Regions from separate parts of the Geobacillus sp. FJAT-46040 genome, predicted to be linked through region 2. Evidence: riboswitches for the same ligand, from Rfam matches in the RefSeq annotation. Region 2 holds a riboswitch; the other holds the start of a gene.
What was found. A riboswitch is a leader RNA that binds a small molecule or an ion and turns the genes downstream of it on or off. The one in region 2 is predicted to bind cobalamin.
Positions count from the first base shown of each region.

Region 1: it holds a riboswitch for cobalamin, as region 2 does, so the genes downstream of both, CD000_RS10770 (ribonucleoside-diphosphate reductase subunit alpha) here and CD000_RS04280 (ABC transporter substrate-binding protein) in region 2, are expected to answer to the same signal.

Region 1 covers NZ_NISS01000001.1:2,045,957-2,053,417, forward strand. The annotation lists gene CD000_RS19155 (hypothetical protein) at 1-45, opposite strand, end outside; gene CD000_RS10765 (ribonucleotide-diphosphate reductase subunit beta) at 246-1,286, opposite strand; gene CD000_RS10770 (ribonucleoside-diphosphate reductase subunit alpha) at 1,397-3,679, opposite strand; cobalamin riboswitch at 3,809-4,004, opposite strand; gene asnB (asparagine synthase (glutamine-hydrolyzing)) at 4,206-6,113, opposite strand; gene CD000_RS10780 (C39 family peptidase) at 6,401-7,291, shown strand; partial or broken gene CD000_RS10785 (multicopper oxidase family protein) at 7,321-7,461, shown strand, end outside.
Region 2 covers NZ_NISS01000001.1:785,815-793,275, forward strand. The annotation lists gene nagB (glucosamine-6-phosphate deaminase) at 1-299, shown strand, start outside; gene CD000_RS04270 (GntR family transcriptional regulator) at 296-1,027, shown strand; gene CD000_RS04275 (YvbH-like oligomerization domain-containing protein) at 1,086-1,280, shown strand; cobalamin riboswitch at 1,618-1,816, shown strand; gene CD000_RS04280 (ABC transporter substrate-binding protein) at 1,956-2,915, shown strand; gene CD000_RS04285 (FecCD family ABC transporter permease) at 2,881-3,936, shown strand; gene CD000_RS04290 (adenosylcobinamide amidohydrolase) at 3,933-5,405, shown strand; gene cbiB (adenosylcobinamide-phosphate synthase CbiB) at 5,402-6,376, shown strand; gene cobD (threonine-phosphate decarboxylase CobD) at 6,333-7,403, shown strand; gene CD000_RS04305 (bifunctional adenosylcobinamide kinase/adenosylcobinamide-phosphate guanylyltransferase) at 7,400-7,461, shown strand, end outside.

The sequences.
Region 1 (7,461 bases), 1.3 Mb from region 2:
ATTCAATTGCTCGCGCAGCCGTTCGATTTCCTGTTTTTTCCCCACTTCTCCCGTCCCCTTTCGCATTCAAAAGCAAGTTTTTTCTCATTATACCAAGGTAAGGCGCCCAAGCCTACCGTCCGACAACAAGCCGCAACATCTCTTTTCCTTTTCTCTTCCCCATTGTATAATGCAGCGAGAATCCCTCCGTTAATCATGTTTTCCGGCAAAAAACCGCGTTGGACGATGCCCCAACGCGGTTTTCCTTACAGCTCATCAAACCCATTATCCACTTGCACTTTCGTATATTGGCGCGGTTTTTGCTCGAAGAAGTCTGATTTGCCGAGGTCGACTTCTTCATACGCTTTAATCCAGCGGAGCGGGTTCGTCCGATAGCCGTCAAACGGGCGGTCAAAACCGAGCTGATGAGCGCGGACGTTGGCGTAAAACTTAATGTACGCTTCCAAATCAGCCAAGTCGATGCCATCGATGTCATTCCCGATGATTTCCCCGGCCCATTCGATTTCCAGCTCAGCCGCTTTCGTAAACGTTTCACGGACAAAATCGGAAAGCTCCGGCGTCCGATACTCCGGGTATTCGTTCAACACTTCTTTGAAAATTTTCGCAAACAAATCAACATGAATGTGCTCGTCGCGGTTGATGTAATTGATCATCGTGCTCGTCGCCACCATTTTTTGCTGGCGCGCAAGGTTGTAGAAGAACGCAAACCCTGAGTAGAAAAACAGTCCTTCTAAAATGACGTCAAAAACGATGGAGCGCAACAAGTTCTCCACATTCGGCTCTTCCGCAAACGCCTTGTAGCCGTTCGTCACAAAATCGTTCCGCTTGCGCAGCGTCGGTTCGTTTCGCCAAAAGTCGAACACTTCATCTTGCTTTGCTTTCGGCACAAGGCTCGAGAGCACGTACGAATAGGAATGGTTGTGAATGACTTCCTGCTGGGCGAGCATGATCATCAAGGCATTGATGCTTGGATCGGTAATGTAATCCGCCACACGTCCCGCGTAATCGGTTTGAATGCTGTCAAGCAGCGCCAAGAGTCCAATGATTTTCAAAAACGCATCCTGCTCGCGGGCGGTCAGCTGCGGAAACTGCTTCACATCTTGCGCCATATTGATTTCAAACGGCGTCCAAAAGTTGGCGAGCATTCGCTTATATTTCGCATACGCCCATGGGTAGGCAATATCGTCCCAGTTCAACACATTCGAGCAGCGGCCGTTGATGATGCCCGTCGAACGGTTCGGCGCCTCCGGATCCATAATCGGTCGTTTGACTAAGCCGATCGTCATCGTCCATTCCTTCCTTTCGTTTTCTAGTATCATGTGCGCGGCCAACCTCGGACGCCCCTCCCGCACAAGGAAGGGAAAGCCCGACCAAAGGCGTTTGTTGCGCCCCATGGTCAGCTCGCACAAGAATCGCACTCGTCGATCGTCCCCGATGTCGAACGCACGTAATACGTCGTTTTCAGCCCCGACTTCCACGCCGTCAAATGCAAATCGAGCAGCTCTTTTGCCTTAATCGTGTTCACGACGTAGAAGTTAAAGGAGATGGCTTGGTCGATATGGCGCTGGCGGGCGGCGTTTTGCTTGATGCTCCAGCGCTGGTCGATATGGTACGCCGATTTGTAATACCATATCGTCTGTTCGTTTAAATCCGGCACCGTAACGGGAATCTTATAATCTTTCTTTTCCTCGGCGTATACTTTTAAGAAAATGGGATCAATGCTCGCCGTGCTGCCAGCGATGATCGACGTCGATGCGTTCGGGGCGATGGCCATGATATAGCCGTTGCGCATCCCGTAGCGGGTCACATCTTGCTTCAGCCGATCCCAATCCAATTCACCGTGGCTTTCGTAGCCGCGCCGCTCAAAATAAGCGCCCGTCTGCCAGTCCGACCCCGGAAACGCCGGGTAGCTCCCTTTCTCTTTGGCGAGCTCCATGCTCGCTTGAATCGCCAAATACGCGATCGTTTCATACAGCTCGTCGGCATAGCGGACCGCTTCGTCCGACTCCCAGCGAATGCCTTTTAACGCCAAAAGATGATGCCAGCCAAAGGTTCCAAGCCCGACAGCGCGGTATTTTTCGTTCGTCAGGCCGGCTTGCAGCACCGGAATATTGTTTAAATCAATGACATTATCGAGCATCCGCATTTGAATCGGGATGAGCCGCGCTAAAACCCCATCGGTCACCGCCCGCGCCAAGTTGATCGACGATAAATTGCAGACGACAAAATCGCCTGGTATTTTTTCAATGATGATCATCCCGTCTTTTACATATTGCCGCTTCATCACCGTTGGGCTTTGGTTTTGCGCGATTTCCGTGCAAAGGTTGCTGCAGTAGATCATCCCGAGATGGCGATTCGGATTTTGCCGGTTCACTTCATCGCGGTAAAACATAAACGGCGTCCCCGACTCGAGCTGGCTGCGCATAATGCTTTTCATCACTTCGATCGCCGGCACTTTTTCTTTCGACAGTCTTGGTTCGTTGACGCATTGCCAATATTTTTCCCGAAAGCTGCCGCTCCCTTTTTCCTCATCATAAAAATCTTCCAAGCTAAACCCCATCACCTTCCGCACTTCATGCGGATCAAACAAATACCAATCGCCGCGCTGTTCGACTTGCTCCATGAACAAATCAGGGATGCAAACGCCGGTGAACAAATCATGCGTCCGCAGCCGTTCGTCACCGTTGTTGAGCCGCGCATCGAGAAAGGCAAAAATGTCTTTATGCCATACATCCAAATAGACGGAAATGGCCCCTTTTCGCTGCCCCAGTTGATCGACGCTCACCGCTGTATTGTTCAGCTGCTTCATCCACGGGATGACGCCGGAGGAGACCCCTTTGAATCCTTTAATGTCGCTGCCGCGCGACCGGATTTTGCCTAAATAGACGCCGATGCCGCCGCCCGATTTCGATAAATTGGCGATGTCGGTATTGCTGTCATAAATCCCTTGCAAGCTGTCATCGACCGTGTCGACAAAGCAGCTTGAGAGCTGGCCGTACGACTTCCCAGCGTTGGCAAGCGTCGGCGTCGCCACGGTCATGTATAAGTTGCTTAACGCCCAATACGCTTCCTTCACGAGCGCAAGCCGCTGCTTTTGCGGTTCATTCGCCATGAGCGTCATGGCAATGACCAAAAACCGCTCCTGCGGCAATTCATACAACCGCCGCTCATAATCGCGGGCCAAATACCGGTCCGCAAGCGTGCGCAGCCCAATGTACGTAAACAGCTTGTCCTTCTCCGGATCAAGAAACGCACCGATGGCGTCGACTTCTTCTTTCGTATAACGTTCAAGCAAGAACGGGCTGTACACCCCTTGTTCCGTTAGCGCAACAAGGAGCGAGTAGAAATCGCCATACCGCTTGCGCTCATCGTACCCGCGCTGCCGTGCCGCCTCGCGGTACAATTGCCGCAAATACAGCCGGGCGCACACAAATGTCCAGTCCGGCTCATCTTCATCAATGTAAGAAAGTCCTTCCAAAATAGCCGTTTGGTGCAGCTGTTCTACCGTGACGGACTCCTTTCGACTGAGAAGCTGCCAAACACGCTCGACGTATTCATCAAGCGACAGACGGCCGAATCCAGCGGCGGCTTGCCCAATCAGCGACGCAAACTCTTCACGTGAAAAAGAAACCGGCTTCCCTTGGTCATCGATGATGATCATTTTCGTCAATGCGGTCATTCGTTTCCCCACTCCTTCAATAAAAAATCCGCTCGGGCAGGCGAGCGGATGAAACGACAGACGAAAAAAGGCAGACGAACCCCTTGTTCTTTTCCCCTATCGTTTCATCTTCTCACACCCCGAAGAACATGAAACGTTCCAAGCAAGGCAGGTCTCCTGACTCGTGCATCGTCCTACTTTGGGGCCTTCCCAGCGGCGCGCCGAATGGCTCTTGCCGCCAGTGGCCATCCCATTTCGTCCGCACATACAGTTGCGGGGGCAGTTCCGGATTCACACCGGATTCCCTATTAAGTCCTGATGGACACCATTGCTTGGTGCAACGATATATAGTTGTTTAAAAAAGAGAACAAAACAATATATAGTAGATGATCATCCTGATGGAACAAGCATATACCAAAACCGGGAGAATTGCAAGAGTGGGAGAAAGCAAATTTTCTCTTTCGCTTCGCCAAAGGCAAGGAAACTGTCCGCACCATCGAAAAAGGCGTTCTAGGTGTCGCCCTTAGAACGCCCTGTCGTTTCCCTGCTACGCCTCCAAAACAGACGCTGGCCGCTCCTCGCTTTGTGCGGATGAAGCAAAATCGTACTTCTTTTCCACATAGACTTGATGCCAAACCATAAACGCCAAGACCGTCCACAGCTTGCGGCTGTGGTCCGCCTTGTGGCGGGCATGTTCATCCAGCAGCCGATAGAGCACGTCCTTATGGAACAGATGATCAGTTTCGCTTTCGTGGATGAGCTGTCTCGCCCAGTCATACATTTCGTTTTTCAGCCAGTGGCGAATCGGCACGGGGAACCCTAATTTTTTCCGGTTTAACACATGATCCGGCACGATGCCTTCGGCGGCTTTACGTAAAATATATTTCGTCGTACCGTTGGCTATCTTCATATCAGGGACGATTTGCCTAGCAACCTCAAATACCTTTTTGTCTAAAAAGGGAACGCGCAGCTCAAGCGAATGGGCCATCGTCATTTTGTCCGCTTTGACTAAAATATCGCCCCTTAGCCATGTATGAAGATCAATATACTGCATCCGGTTGACGGGCGGGTCATGAAGCGTTTCGCGGTAAAAAGGAGCCGTCACCGCCGTATATTCGCGCCCCTCTTGGTACGTTTTGAGCAACGCCGCTTTTTCCTTTTCGCTATAGATTTTCGCATTGCCGACATACCGTTCTTCAAGCGGCGTCGTTCCGCGCTCCAAAAAGCTTTTTCCTTTCATCCCGTCCGGAAGCATCTTCGCGATCACCCGCAACACCGCTTTTACGATGTTTGGCATGCGCGCAAACAGCCGCAACGACTCTGGTTCGCGGTAAATGTTGTAACCGCCGAACAGCTCGTCCGCCCCCTCGCCAGAAAGCACAACCGTGACATGCTTTCTCGCCTCACGAGCGACAAAATAAAGCGGCACAGCCGCAGGATCGGCAAGCGGATCGTCCATATGCCACATAATTTTCGGCAGCTCTTCCATATACTCCTGCGGTGAGATGACATAGCTAATGTTGTCTACCCCAAGCTTCTCTGCGGTTTCTTTTGCGACATCGATTTCACTGAACCCTTCCCGCTCAAACCCGACGGAAAAGGTCTTCAGGTGCGGATGGAATTGTTTCGCGATGGCGACGATGAACGATGAATCAATGCCTCCCGACAAAAACGCACCGACCGGCACATCGCTGCGCATATGGACGTTGACCGAATCAAACAGCGCATCGCGGATTTTCTTTACAAGCTCCTCTTCCGATTGGCGAATGGGGTCGAAGGATGCCTTCCAATAACGATGAATCGTGAGCGGTTTTCCGACTTTTTTCTTGAGATAATGCCCCGGCTCCAGCTTGTAAATGCCGGCCGACATCGTCAGCGGCTCAGGGACATATTGGAATGTTAAATAATGCTGCAGGGAATCGCCGTTTAGCGACTCCTGTCCCAGAGCGAGCAAGATGCTTTTCTTTTCCGAAGCGAAAAACGTGCGGTCTCCTTGCTCCGCATAAAAAAACGGCTTAATGCCGAACGGATCGCGCGCCGCAAACACCGTTTTCTCTTGCTTGTCCCAAATGACAAACGCAAACATCCCGCGCAGTTTTTCGACCGCTTTTTCTTTTTCGGCGCTGTAAAGGGCGACAATCACCTCAGTATCCGAATGCGTCGCAAACGAATATCCTTTCGCCGCCAGCTCTTCCCGCAATTCAAGATAGTTGTAAATTTCCCCGTTAAAAATGATCCAATATCGATCGTTTTCATAAGACAGCGGCTGATGTCCCGCCTCCAGATCGATGATGCTCAAACGCCGAAAACCAAAACTCACGTAGTCATCAAAAAAATACCCCTCATCGTCGGGGCCGCGATGGGTAATCAGGCGGTTCATCTCCACCAACGTTGTTTTCCATGTTTGCTCAATCGCTCTTGGGCGATCATGAATACAGCCAATAAAACCGCACATGGCGATGATTGTCCCCCCCACTTTGCTAAGAAGAATCCAAAAACTACACGAAAAACCTTTTTGTTTAAAACTAAAATGATGGATACAAAGATACTTTCATTCTATCGTACACAACGTCAAGTTTCAAAAACAATCTGTTTCCATTTTTTCAGGAACACTGCTTGCAAGATTTTCAGTTCCTCATAATATTAACGATAAAGTATGGAGAAAGTGTGAATTTCACCATTTTTGCACATCGATCTGTTACGATAAAAACACACACGTGTTACAAAGGAGTTGAGAATGGCTTGTTAGCGTTTATCCTTTTTTTGACTTTTCTCATCGTTTCCCTTTGTTTTGTTCTCTTGAGAAGACCTCTAAACGGGAGGATGGATCAACTGTCGCTCGGATTGTATATTTCGTGTTTCTTGCTATTGGCCGCCTCATTATCCTATTATGCAAGCTCGGCCCAGATAGGCGATGCCATCAAAGCCTTCATACAGAACAGAAACAGCAGAGAAACCAATCCGTCCCCCAGCAATCAAGCAAAGGAGGCGAATCGATCAGTTGCCTCTTCAAAGAAACAAGCGCTAAGGACATCCGTCCTGATTGACGCCCCCCTTTTGTCTCAGCTTCCGGAACTGCCGAGGGGATGCGAAGTAACCAGCTTGGCCATGCTCTTGAATCATGCCGGCATTCGCGTCGATAAGATGACGTTGGCGAAACAAATCAAGAAAAATCCTACTCCGTATCAAGTGCGAAATGGCCAAGTGTTTTACGGCCACCCAAATGAAGGGTTTGTCGGCGATATGTATACGTTATCGAAGCCTGGATACGGCGTGTACCATAAGCCGATCAAGCAGTTGGCTGAGCGGTACTTGCCTAACCAAATCATCGACTTAACAGGGCAATCGTTTGAGAACATCTATACATACTTGGCCAAAGGCACACCGGTTTGGGTGATCACCAACACCACCTTTCGTCCTCTTCCTCCCTCTGCCTTTCGGGAATGGCAAACCCCGCAAGGCCCGATCAAAATCACGTACCGGGAACACGCGGTGCTCATTACGGGATACGATGAGCAGTACATTTATTTCAATGATCCATTGACCGCTGTCAAAAACCAAAAAGCGCCGAAACAAGACTTTATCGACGCTTGGGTTCAAATGGGACGGCAGGCGATTACCTACCACCGTTAGACATCGGTGAATCCGAATCGCTTGCCTTTTTTGAATTTACCGCAACCGTGCCGGGAACGTATTTTTATCATTCCCATCAAAAAAGCGCCGAGCAAGTGGACAAGGGATTATACGGTACATTAATCGTAGAACCGAAAAATGAAGAAAAAGTCGATCGAGATTATACACTT
Region 2 (7,461 bases):
ACGTCGTCGAGCTGACCGAGTTGACACGGGAAGCGAACGCCCGCTTTTTTCCATCGCTTGATGACGTGCCGCGCTATGCCATTACGATGGGGATTGCGACCATTTTGCGCAGCCGCCGCCTCGTGCTGTTGGCGTCAGGGGAGGAAAAAGCGGAGGCCATGGCCCGGCTTCTCGAAGGCGTTGTCACGCCGGACTTGCCGGCTTCAGCGCTTCACCTTCATCCGGACGTGACGATCATCGCCGACTGCGAGGCGCTCTCGCTCATCCCAAAGGAAAAGCGGCGGGTGGATGCGCCGTGATCGATAAACAGTCGCCGATTCCGATTTACTATCAGCTCGAGCAATATATGAAAGAAAAGATCGAAAAAGGGGAGTGGCAGCCGGGCGAGATGATCCCGTCTGAGCGCGAGTTGGCGGAAATGTATGACATCAGCCGGATGACCGTTCGGCAGGCGGTCAACAATTTAGTGAACGATGGCTATCTCATCCGCCGGCGCGGGAAAGGAACATTTGTCGCCGCCCAAAAAATCGAGCAGCCGCTGAAAGGGCTGACGAGCTTTTCCGAAGATATGCGGGCGCGCGGCATGGAGCCCGGCACGATCGTCCTCAGCTTTGAGATGGTTCCAGCTTCCGAGAAGCTCGCTGAAGGACTTGGCGTCGCGGAAGGCGATGACCTTTACGAAGTCCGCCGCCTTCGGTTGGCCGACGGCTTGCCGATGGCGTTGGAGACGCTGTACATTTCGGTCAATCTCGTCCCCGGACTGACGCGTGATGTTGTAAGCGGTTCCGTCTATGAATTTATCGAAAAAGAAAAAGGGATGATCATCGGCTCTGCAGTTCAAACATTGGAAGCCTCGGTCGCCCGCCAGGTGGAGGCGGAGCATCTGAAGATAAAAGAAGGGGCTCCGGTGCTATTGCTTGAGCGCCGCACGCACCTTGTCGACGGCCGGCCGCTTGAAGTCGTCAAATCGGTGTACCGCGGCGACCGGTACAAATTTATGATTGAGATGAAAAGGGGAGGATCATGATGTTAGGCTTTTTACAGCGGCTTGGAAAAGCATTGCGGAGATTTGCCATGAAAACGAAATGAAATTCCACTATGCTGAGCGGAGTTTGGAACTGGCGGCCAAGGTGTTGGCCAACATGCGCGGTGACGGCGCCAATGTGTCGGCGGATTTTCAAGCCGTGAATGAATACGCTTTTCGCTGGCTGACGGAAGCGAAAAAGAACTATACAGTCAAAGATTTTGGCTTTGTGTTTGACAAATATATTCAACAGTGACGAGATGAAGGTTGTATCGGGGAAAGACGCCGTGCCAGAGGTGGGGCGTCTTTCCTAATTTTTTTAGCGACATATGGAAAAGGAACGTTTCTCCGCAGCCGGAAGAAACTCAAAAGATGAGGTTTGTGGGAATCGATGAATAGGCAACATGGCGGCATTTGACATCGCGGAGCTCGATGCAACGGCGCATGCGGCGTTCCGTACAAAACACGGACACTGGAGCTGAGCTGCCTGACCGCAAAAGTGATCGATGACCGCCTGCCGCCAGCCCACTGTAAATTCACAGTTGTCAAATGCCAGGCCTTGCTTTAATATAAAAATGTCCATATCCGATAACTAAATCAATTCGCAGCAAGGCGCCGAAAAGGCTTAATAGGGAATCCGGTGGGAATCCGGAGCTGTCCCCGCAACTGTCAATGCGGACGAAATGAAATCGCCACTGTACGGACGGATGGCTTGCGCTGTTTTCCGTACGGGAAGGCTTCAGAGTAGGATGAAGCATGAGCCAGTAGACCTGCCTTGCTTGCCGCAGTTTCCGAATCTTCGGGGGGTGAGACGCGGAAACAGTCGCATAGGGCATTGTTGTGCCCATTGGCGGTCTGTTTCGCGCTCATTCCCCGTTCGGACGGAATGGGCTTTTTTGTTGTACATACATCATCGAAGGGGGAATGACGGATGAAACGTTGGACATGGCCGGCGGTGGTGGCAGTGTTCTTCCTTCTGGCCGCCGTGCTGGTCGGCTGCAGCGGTGGAGCCAATAGCAACGCCCAGCCAGCGAAAAAAGAAGAACCGAAAACGGAACAAGCGGCGTTTCCGGTGACGGTGAAAGACGGGCTTGGCGAGGATGTCACGATCAAAGCGGAACCGAAAAAGATCGTCTCGCTCATCCCAAGCAATACGGAAATCGCCTATGCGTTGGGGTTGGGCGATAAGATCGTCGGCGTCAGCGATTTTGACAATTACCCGGAAGACGTCAAAACGAAAACGAAAATCGGCGGCATGGAATTCAACGTCGAGAAAATCATTTCGCTCAAACCGGATCTTGTCTTGGCCCACGCGTCAAGCGCCCATAACTCGCGCGATGGCCTCAAGCAATTGAAAGACGCCGGCATCACCGTGCTTGTCGTGAATGACGCGAAGTCGTTCGACGATGTGTATGCGTCCATCGAATTGATCGGCAAAGCGACCGGGGCGTCGGACAAAGCGAAGCAAGTGATTGATGAGATGAAAGAGAAGCTTGCGCAAATTCAAGAAAAAGCGAAACAAATCCCGGCGGACAAACAAGCGAACGTCTGGATTGAAGTGTCGCCGCCGCCGCAGCTGTATACGGCCGGCAAAGGGACGTTTATGGATGAGATGCTTCAAGTGATTTCAGCGAAAAACGTCGCCGGCAGCTTGGAAGGCTGGCCGATGGTGACGGAAGAAAAAGCCGTAGCCTATAAGCCGGATGTGATCATCACGACATACGGCGGAGCGAAGCAAGTGTTTGCGCGCGCTGCTTGGAAAGACGTGCCGGCGGTGAAAAACAAGCGGGTGTATGACGTCAACACCGACTTAGTAAGCCGCCCGGGTCCGCGCCTTGTCGAAGGGGTCGAGGAACTTGCCAAAGCCGTTTACCCGGATGTGTTCAAGTAAAACGTGGATGTATATATTGGCCGTCACGGCGGCCATGTTATCGTTGCTCGTAGGGATATCGACAGGATCGCTGTCGATTCCCTTTTCTTCTATTGTTCGCATTCTTGCGTCCGAATGGTTTGGTATGCCGCTTCCGTCTGACATTCCGGCCGATTGGGTGCCGATCGTGATGGCGATCCGCTTGCCGCGCGTCGTGCTCGCTTTTTTGGTCGGGGCGTCATTGGCGCTGGCTGGCGCGGCGTTCCAAGGGTTGCTGAAAAATGCGCTCGCCGATCCGTACACGCTCGGCGTCTCGTCCGGCGCCTCGGTCGGGGCGGTGCTCGTCATCTTTCTTGGCTGGCAATGGCCGCTCTTTGGCACGTTCACGCTGCCGATCGTGAGCATTTTATGCGGCATGGCGACGCTTGTCGCCGTTTTGGCGTTCACTCGCGCGGTTGAGCCGCAGCTGTCGGTTGAGACGATCATTTTAGCCGGCATTATCTTCGGCGCGTTTTTCAGCGCCTTCATTTCACTGATGATCGCGTTGACCGGGGAAGAATTGCGGCAAATCATCTCATGGCTGATGGGAAGCGTCGCGATGCGCGGCTGGAAATACAGCGGGCTGTTGCTGCCGTTTTTTCTCATCGGCGCGGCGGTGCTTCTCGCCAACGGCCGCGAGTTGAACGCGTTTGCTTTTGGCGAGGCGGCGGCGCTTCATGTCGGCGTTGATGTTACGCGCCGAAAAGTCATCATTTTGACGGCGGCGGCGCTGCTCACCGGCGCGGCGGTGTCGGTGTCCGGGACGATCGGTTTTGTTGGGCTCGTTGTTCCGCATATGGTTCGGCTTGTGTGCGGGCCAAACTATCGGGTGCTGCTGCCGCTGTCTCTCTTGTATGGCGGTGCGTTTCTTGTGCTTGCCGATGTGGCGGCGCGGACGATCATTGAACCGCGCGAACTGCCGATCGGCGTCATCACCGCGCTGATCGGCGCCCCGCTATTTGCCGTCTTGTTTTTCCGAAAAATGAAGCGAAAGATGGGATGATGATGCTTGAGGTGCGGGCCGTATCGCATCGGTATGGACCAAAGCAAGTGCTTGATCGTGTGACGTTTTCCGTGGAAAAAGGGGAGCTGTTTGGCATCGTCGGGCCGAACGGCAGCGGAAAAACGACGCTGCTGAAACTCATTTGCAAAGAGCTTCCGCTTGCCAGCGGTGAGATCAAGATTCATGGCCAGCCGCTTTTGGCGCTGTCTGCGAAGCAATGGGCGCGGTTTGCCGCTGTCCTGCCGCAGACGGCGGAGGCGGCGCCCGGCTATACGGTGAGAGAAACGGTGGCGCTCGGCCGCTACGCCCATCAGCGCGGCTTGTTTCCGACGTGGACGAAAGAGGATGAAGCGGCGGTTCAAGAAGCGCTTCGTGCGGTCGGCTTGGCTGACAAAATCGATGAGCCGCTTGAGCGGCTAAGCGGCGGCGAGCGGCAGCGCGCCTATTTGGCGCGGGCGCTTGCCCAAAAGCCGCAGCTGCTCTTGCTGGATGAGCCGACGAACCATATGGATGTGAGCGGCCAAGTCCGGCTTTTGGACCGGCTCGCGGAAGCTGCCCGCTCCCGCGATTTGACGGTCGTCGCCGTCTTTCACGATATGAACGTCGCTAGCTTATATTGCGACCGGGTGCTTGTGTTAAAAGAAGGAAAAACAGCGGCGCTTGGAACGCCGACAGATGTGATGACGCCGGCGCTGCTTGAGGAAGTGTTTGCCGCGCCGATTGTGCGTCTGGCTCATCCGGCGGCGGCAAAGCCGATGTTTTCGTTTGTGCCGAAAGGGAAACAAGAAGAATCGTCGGCCGGCGGGCTGCGTTTGTCCTTTCTTGATGACGCCGCTGTTCTGGCCTCCTGCCAGCCGCTTCGCGTCCTGTCCTCGGCATTGATCGGCGCTGGGTTTCAATGGGCGACCCATTTTGTCAACCGCCAAGTCGGGTTGGATTACGATTGCGGCGATGCGGAAGGAGACATGCGCCGCTATTTGGAGCAGCACGGGTTTTCGCCGAAACGAACGATCGGCATGATGACGGCGGTTGACGTCCATGATGCCGTTTGGCTTCAGAAAGAAGGGGAAGCGTTTTCGGTTGCAATCATGACGACCGCTGGCGTCGGCAATGCGGTTGATGCCGCTCGGGCGTGGCAGCATAAGCCGCTTGCGGCAAGGCCGGGAACGATCAATATGGTGATTGTCATTGACGGAGTGCTGACGGAAGCGGCGTTTGTCCAGGCGATGATGACAGCGACGGAAGCGAAGGTAAAAGCGCTCGCCGACTGTTCGGTTTGCGACCTGGAAACAGGGACGCTTGCCACCGGCACGTCGACCGATTCGCTCGCCGTGGCGGCGACGCAAACCGGGCAGGTCTTTGCCTATGCCGGAACGGCGACGGAGCTTGGCCGGGCGCTCGGCCGGCTTGTGTATGAGGCAACAGTTGAGGCGCTTGGCCGCTGGGAGAAGCGGAGGAAACGGCGATGACCCATTTGGCCGCATTGACGTTGGCGCTGTTTCTCGATGCCCTCGTGGGCGATCCGCGCTGGCTGCCGCACCCTGTGCGCGGGATGGGAACGCTGATTGCGTGGCTTGACCGCCGCTGGAATCAAGGAACAAAGCGGCGGGCGAAAGGGGCGGCGGCCGCGGCGGTCGTGTTGGCCGCTGTTTACGGGGTATCGGCGTTGGTCGTTTATGTGGGCTACGCGCTGTCCGTATACGTGGGGGTGGCGATCGAGGCGGCCCTCATTTTCACCACCATTGCGACCAAAAGCCTCGCTGAAGCGGCTGAGGATGTGCGCCGGCCGCTTGAAGCGGGCGATCTTCCCGAGGCGCGGCGGGCGCTGTCGATGATCGTTGGCCGCGACACCGAGCGGCTCGATGAGGCCAGCATCACCCGCGCCTGCGTCGAAACGGTGGCGGAAAATACGAGCGACGGCATCACGGCTCCGCTCTTTTACGCGGCCTTGGGCGGCGCGCCGCTTGCCATGCTGTACCGGGCAGTGAACACGTGCGATTCGATGCTCGGCTATAAAAATGAAACGTATCGCGAATTTGGCTGGGCGGCCGCCCGGCTGGACGATGCGCTCAACTACATTCCGGCGCGGCTGACGGCGCTCGTGATGGTGTTGGTTTGCGGCGGCCGCCGCCTTCGTTTGGCGCTGTCGATCTTATTTCGCGATGCCCGCCGCCACCCAAGCCCGAACAGCGGCTGGCCCGAGGCGGCGATGGCTGGATTGCTTGGGGTGCAGCTGGGCGGGACGAATACATATGGCGGCGTCGTCTCTGAGCGGCCGACACTCGGCGATCCCGATGTTCCGCTGCGCTCGGTTCATATTCGCCAGGCGGTCGGCATCATGATCAGAACGGTGCTCGCCTTTACGTTATTGCTGGTATGGATCGGGGGGATGATCGTTGCGTTGGCCAGCGCATGGGGCGAATCCGCTCGCGTTGTATGAGCAATGCGGATTGGCCCCTCCAGACGAATACATTGATTTCAGCGTCAATACGAACCCATATCGCCTGCCGCCGTCGGCTTGGCCGAACGGCGAGGAATGGATTCGCTGGGCCGGTGAGTATCCGGATTCGGAAGCGAAGGCGCTCAGGGAGCTCGTTGCCAAGCAGGAGCAGATTCGACCCGGACAAGTGCTGGTGACGAACGGGGCAGCGGAGGCGATTTATTTGTTGGCCGCGCTGCTTGCCGGCCGGCGCGTCGGCATCTTGGAGCCGACGTTTTCCGAGTATCGGCGCGCCTGCCTTGCTTACGGATGCGAAGTCAAGTCTTTGCTGGCAGAGGAAAGCCGCGGTTTTTCGTACGACATTGACCAAGCGGCGGCATGGGCGTCGGAATGCGACGCGGTTTTTTTCTGTCATCCGAACAATCCGACCGGAACCGTGATGCCGGAGCGTGATCTCCGCTCGCTCGTCGCTGCAGCGGACCAAGCGGGGACGTATATCGTGGTGGATGAGGCGTTCTATCCGTTTTGGCGCGGCGGATTTACAGCCATGCGTTGGCTGGATCGCTATCCGCGCCTCATTGTGCTTCGATCGTTGACGAAAATTCATCATCTGGCCGGCGTGCGCCTTGGTTATGTCGCTGCCGACGAGGCGGTGATCGCTTCGCTGAAAACGCATCAGCCGCCATGGAGCACAAACTGCATCGCCCAACAATTGGCGCTTCGTTTCATGGCGATGGAATCGTTTGTCAAGTGGACGAAAGAACGGATCGCCGCCGAGCGGGAGCGCGTGTTTCGGTCGCTGCCGGCCGGCCGGTATGCCGTCTCGCCGTCGGTCGTCAATTTTTACTTGCTGCGTCCGCTCTCCGGACGGACAGAGGATTTGTTTTTCTATTTATTGCAGCAAGGAATCGTCCCGCGGCATACAATGAATTTTCCTGGACTGGACGGACGTTACGTGCGGCTTGCGGTCAAAACGCAGGTGGAAAACGATCGGCTTCTTGAAGCGCTTGCGAGGTGGAGCGGATGATGGTGTTTGTCAGCGGCGCCGCGCGCAGCGGAAAAAGTGAAGCGGCGGAAATATGCGC